DNA from 2 places in the Alteromonas sp. Mac1 genome. Region 1 is predicted to be linked to the other one. Evidence: predicted binding sites of a transcription regulator. Region 1 holds the regulator's gene; the other holds the start of a gene.
What was found. The regulator sigma-54, encoded in region 1, starts transcription at its own class of promoters, with help from an activator protein. The targets are predictions, from matches to a motif close to GTTGGCACGNNNNTNGNNT.
Positions count from the first base shown of each region.

Region 2: AV939_RS10255 (flagellar assembly protein T N-terminal domain-containing protein) is a predicted target of sigma-54. The motif match lies at 2,129-2,147, and genes of this name have one in related genera.

Region 1 covers NZ_CP013932.1:990,538-993,713, reverse strand. The annotation lists gene lptB (LPS export ABC transporter ATP-binding protein) at 1-606, shown strand, start outside; gene AV939_RS04150 (RNA polymerase factor sigma-54) at 682-2,166, shown strand; gene hpf (ribosome hibernation promoting factor) at 2,196-2,483, shown strand; gene ptsN (PTS IIA-like nitrogen regulatory protein PtsN) at 2,492-2,938, shown strand; gene rapZ (RNase adapter RapZ) at 2,973-3,176, shown strand, end outside.
Region 2 covers NZ_CP013932.1:2,396,823-2,399,998, reverse strand. The annotation lists gene AV939_RS10260 (transglutaminase-like cysteine peptidase) at 1-566, opposite strand, end outside; gene AV939_RS10255 (flagellar assembly protein T N-terminal domain-containing protein) at 782-1,915, opposite strand; gene AV939_RS10250 (LPP20 family lipoprotein) at 2,220-2,711, shown strand; gene flgN (flagellar export chaperone FlgN) at 2,809-3,176, opposite strand, start outside.

The DNA of each region.
Region 1 (3,176 bases):
GGTAAAACCACTACCTTCTACATGATTGTTGGCTTAGTGCCCCTTGATAAGGGCAAAATCAGCATTGATGACAGCGAATTAACCCACGAGCCCATGCATGAACGTGCACGCCGCGGAATTGGATATTTGCCGCAAGAAGCCTCGATTTTTAGAAAATTGACGGTGTTTGAGAACATCATGGCTATCTTACAAACCCGTAAAGGGTTAAGTTCAGCAGAGCAAGAACAAGAAGCCGATGCGCTACTTGATGAATTTAATATCAACCATATACGTAATAGTACGGGTATGAGTTTATCCGGTGGTGAACGTCGCCGAGTAGAAATCGCGCGAGCTTTAGCCGCTGATCCGCAATTTATTTTGCTTGATGAGCCATTTGCTGGTGTTGATCCTATATCGGTTAATGATATAAAGAAGATTATCCAACATCTTCGTGACAGAGGAATTGGAATCCTAATCACCGATCACAACGTAAGAGAAACACTGGATGTGTGTGAGAAAGCGTATATTGTGAGCCAAGGCGAACTCATCGCGCAAGGGACGGCAGAACAAGTTTTAAGTAATCAGAAAGTAAGGGATGTATACCTAGGAGAACAATTCAGGCTATAGTTACTGTAACCGAATTGTCATTTTCAGTTTTAAGTACGGGTATATTCACAACAAGAGTTTAAAAATAAGACGTAGATGAAACCATCTTTACAGCTAAAGTTCAGTCAACAACTTACCATGACACCGCAGTTGCAGCAGGCAATCAAGCTGCTGCAGTTGTCTACGCTCGACCTGCAGCAAGAGATTCAGGAAGCACTAGACTCAAACCCACTTTTAGAAGTTGAAGAAGGCGGCGATGACCACCCTGTTGAGAAAAACAACATGGATGGAGATGACCCTTCTGTAGAAGCAGCTCCTACTGCATCTAGCGATTCTTTAGAAGCAGGAGACGCGCTTGAAAAGAACGACCTTCCCGACGAATTGCCAATTGATAGCACATGGGACGAGTATTACTCGGCCTCATCTGCACCCGCTCCAGGTCCCTCTAATAATGATGACGACCAACTGTTTCAGGGTGAAACTACCGACAATATTCAAGACCATTTGCTTTGGCAGATGCGTTTAACCCCGTTTTCAGATACCGACCGCGCAATTGCTACCGCCATTATCGACTCAATTGATGAATCTGGTTACCTCAACGTACCCATTGAACAGATTTTAGAGTCAGTGAATTCCGACGATGTTGAAGAATTGGTTGAAATGGACGAAGTTGAATGCGTACTAAAACGTATTCAAATGTTCGACCCTATCGGTTCAGGTTCACGTACTCCGCAAGAGTGTTTGCTTGTGCAGCTTCGCCAGTTCTCAGACGACACGCCATGGCTTACTGAAGCAAGACAGCTTATCAACGAGTATTCAGACCTACTTAGCAGCAAAGACTACCGTACGTTAATGCGCAAGAGCCGTTTGAAAGAAGATCAACTTCGCGAAGCCATGCGCTTATTGCAAACGTTGAATCCTCGTCCAGGTAGTGCATTAATTACCAAAGAGCCGGAATACGTTATTCCTGATGTTTCGGTAAACAAAAAGAATGGCCGTTGGGTGGTGGAACTTAACCCCGATAGCCTGCCTAAATTAAGCGTAAATCAGCAATATGCTGCCATGAGCAGACGCTCTAAAAACAGCAGCGATTCGCAATTTATTCGCTCACACATGCAAGAAGCCAAATGGTTTATAAAAAGCCTTGAGTCAAGAAATGACACCTTGATGAAAGTAGCGAACTGTATTGTGCAGCAACAAATGGGCTTTTTCGAGCACGGCCCAGAAATGATGAAACCAATGGTGCTAAATGATGTCGCAGAAATGGTAGATATGCATGAATCCACCATTTCACGTGTCACCACGCAAAAGTATATGCATACCCCACGTGGCATTTTCGAATTGAAGTATTTCTTCTCTAGTCACGTGGCAACGGAATCTGGTGGTGAGTGTTCATCTACCGCTATTCGCGCGTTAATTAAAAAGCTTGTGGCAGCGGAAACGCCCAGCAAGCCATTAAGCGATAGCAAGATTGCTCAATTGTTGGCCGAACAAGGCATTAAAGTTGCCCGGCGAACAATAGCAAAATACCGGGAATCATTATCGATTCCGCCGTCAAACCAACGCAAAAGCCTTATCTAAAGGCCTTGATAATTTAAGGAAGACGAAATATGCAAATCAACCTTACCGGTCATCATGTCGAAATTACTGACTCTTTGCGTAGCTATGTCGATACTAAGTTCAGCAAACTAGAGCGTCACTTTGACCACATATCTAATGTGCATGTCATCCTGAACGTCGAAAAACTCAATCAAAAAGCCGAAGCCACCATGCACCTTAGCGGCGCAGAAGTGTTTGCTTCATCTCATAATACAGACATGTATGCGGCGATAGATAGCATGATCGACAAGCTCGACAGGCAAGTTATCAAGCATAAGGAAAAGCTGAAAAAGCACTAAATATTAGTATGGAAATTCAAGCCATAGTAAGTTTGGACCGCACCGAGTGTGCGGTTCAATGTAATAGTAAAAAACGTATTTTAGAGATTATTAGCGACATTGCCGCTAAAAATAATCCCGACATCGATCAGGCCACAGTGTTAGCTAGCCTACTTGCCCGTGAACGAATGGGAAGTACGGGTATTGGCAATGGCATTGCATTGCCTCACGGTCGATTACCGGGTTTAGAACACGTTATCGCCATTATTGTAACCAGTAACCCTGCCATCGATTTTGATGCGCTTGACGATCAACCCGTAGATATATTCTTTGCCTTGTTAGTGCCTGAAGAGAAAACAGAAGGTCACTTACAAACACTTGCTACCGTTGCCGGTAAACTAAGTGATAAAGAAACGGTGAAAGCCATTAGGCGGGCCTCCACCAGTGACGACATTATTACGGCTTTAAGCCAATAAAGCACAGCACCATATTTTAAAGGGAGAAATGCAGGTGAAACTGATTATTATCAGTGGTCGATCCGGTTCAGGAAAATCAGTTGCGCTACGTGCCCTTGAAGACTTAGGCTACTATTGCGTAGATAATATTCCGGTTAACCTTCTCCCTACCCTTACCCATACTGTGGTTGATGAATATGACCAAGTCGCGGTAAGTATTGATGTAAGAAACCTGCCAAAAAATCCAGCCGACTTGGTA
Region 2 (3,176 bases), 1.4 Mb from region 1:
CGCCACCGAGATAGTCTACTGGTAGAAGTGGAAACCTGCTTGGTTTTGCCAGGCGACCAAATGCCAGCGTCATTAAAGCTAAATACAGGCATGAGATCGGTTCGTTGTGAACCAGGCAATATTTCAGAAACAAGGCTGTCTAAGACCAAAGGGTCTGAAGACGGAGTTTCGTAATAACCTAATACCATATGAGCTTGTGTTATGCGGCTTCTACCAATCTTAGCTTTAACATAAATTAAGCGAAGTTTAGTACTATCAATGCCTAAGTGTAGCAGAGCTATGTATTTTGCAATGGCGTAATCTTCACAATCTCCACGGGAATGGCCAAAAAGCTCGGCGGGGGTAGCCCAGTAGTCTTTTTGTTTGAAAACAATATCATCGGTGGCGTACTGAATATGCTCGTCAAAGAAGCGGTTCACACCGTCTAACTGAGCGGATACTGAAAGATTGTTTAGCTGGCTTAGTTTTTCTTCTAACGCTTTGACATCTAGAGCTTTATCATCCCCAAATCGTGTCTTTACTTCCATTTCTAAAACGGGGAACTCTATAGACAGATGATCCTTCATTTGCTGTCCTGTCAACATAAGAGCTAAAACTACGAAGCAGTTTGACGCAAATATCGAAAGGGTCATGATTTATTTTTTTAATTATTTATTACACGAAAGTATAAGCACCTTATAGACGGTGCTCCTGCATTTATATATAGATATTCATACTTCAGTATAGATATAGCATGGAGGAAATGTGAAACCAAGTGCTATGTAGAAGAGAATCTTCACGGTTACCGTTTAATAACGAAATCACTTTCTTGGATATTCGCAATAATGCCACTGTCTTTATGAATTAATTTGGCGGTATTGCCATACGCATTTTCAACAACAAATGCTCCAGGGTAAATATGGTACTGCAAGTAGACCTTGCCGTGTCTGTCGATAATTTCACTGGTTTGATAGACAAAAAGTTCATCACCGTTCTTTATGCCATTATCGCGCCCCAATGATACTGAAATATGCGAACCTGCAACATTGAGTACTCGGCCAGTCATGGGCTGACAAGCAATAGTCTCGTTAATATCAGCGGTTAACTGCTGCATCTGCTTTTTAATCGCATTACCGTATTCTGTGCGCCAAAAGGTAGACGAAAATTCGTCTACATCGGCAAATCTGTCAAAAGGCCACTTTGCCTCAGTGACGTAATCTTGTTGCAGTAGTAAGCCGCTATTTATGCCGTCGAAAACCTTAATGCTTAGCGAAAAGTATCGAGTGGCTTTTTCTTCCTTCCAGAACGCAAACGAAGAGGGACGTTGTCTTTCCACACTAACGTCACTAATGCTGCCAATTAAAACAAACTGTGCATTTGATTGTTGTGACAGTGCACGCACATTTTCTTCAAGCCCATTAACTCCCCATCGTGTGGTGTGCGGAGCAATGTACGCTAAATTTAAATTTTGCGTCTGCGCCGACATTTCGGTAGCTAGCTTTCTTGTCACTGCCTCTGAAAAGTTAGGGATCTTTCCTTCAACCAAATGATTGCGGTTCTCCACCATAAAGTAACTGGTGGCAATATTTTTATCATACTCCACTGCGTTACATTGTTTTGCCGCGGGGAAGATATCCGCCCTAACACTTACAGTCACATAATCCTTATGCCATATTTCATCAGTAAGCTCGAGATGGTCCACTTCACCCGTACTACTAATGGTAATATCTTCACTTTCAAGTAACCCATTTGTGAGTTGCTGAACACTGCTAATCGAGGCACCTGCGAATAACAAAGCCTGTTTAAGGGCTTCTTCAGTGGCGTCTCTACGCGCTTTTTCTTTATTACCGTTCACGATAACTGCTTGGCCTTTGGCTTCATACCAGGCGGCATGGCTTTGCCCTGTCGTTACTGCAGTAAGGCAAAACAGCGCCATAAAAAAGGCGACATTGGCGTATCTAGCTTGATATCTTCTTTTAACAGAAGAGATGCTAACTAAAAATAATTTAGCGAATGTTCGTATGCCAAGCACAGTCTTGTCCTTTTGTTGCAGTGCGATGAAGAGCGCTACATCAGTTAATTTAAGTCAGTATTCTTTTTGAACCAGTTTTTTGTCAGTTTTTGTTTCTATTTTTACTCCAATTTATATAAGCGAAATAGATGCCAATGTTTCAAATTTAAAATTTAGGCGTAAACATTGCTTATCCACTAATAGAAAAATTGAGAATGAGGTTTCTCTGATGGTGTTTTTTAGGAAATTGGTAAGTAGCCGAGCATGTATAACAGCGGCTTTATTCGCTGCTCTGACAGGTTTACCAGGATGCAGTTTATTTGTAGATAAACATGTGGAATGGGAGACGGTCGAGCCAGACAGTTACCCCGTACTAAGTGCTGTAGGCTATGCCCCTATTATGTCGCAACGGGGTGATAGCGAAACGGTGAAAACCTTGATGGCAATTAAAGCGTCAAAACTAGAGGCTTACAGAGAACTCGCAGAGCAGGTGTATGGACAACGAATTGAAGGTAATCAATCACTGTCTAGCCTTGTGGTGGATAATGAAACCTTACGGGCTTCTGTAGAGGGAGTCATTAGAGGGGCAAGGGTAATAAAAAGTTACCCTGTGGGTGAAGATACCTATGCCACCGAACTTGAACTAGATATGCATCGCGTTTACGACATTTATTTGACGACGGCGAAGCCACAAAGAATTAAAGACATTAAGTACTACTAAGTATTTAAATATATGGCTAAATAGCACCATCAAAAAAGCGCGTATTAAACGCGCTTTTTTGTATTCTTATTTTGGCATTTTATGACGAGTGCATTACTTAGGCGCTAATACCTGAACCTAAACGGCCAGCATTTGGCTTGCCTTTCTTGTCGTAGGTTAAGGACTCTTTAGCGCGAACTTCCAACATCAGATTCCGTAAGTGTGTGAGGCGAAGCTGTCCTTGCTCTACGGCTTTCTGATTAATTTTGGTTTTATACTTACAGTCTTCTAACAGACTTTTCGCTTTATCCATTAACCCTTGTTCTTCTGCACTAATCGTTTCGTCTGTAGTTTGACGATGTAAGGCCTCGACTTTTTGGTCGGTAGCCTGAATAGACTCTAGTAATGCAGACTTATCTTCTAGCAGACTCATCAAGGTTTCTGCATCTCGTGAGCTAATCAAATGTAATTCTTTTTCCAGCAACA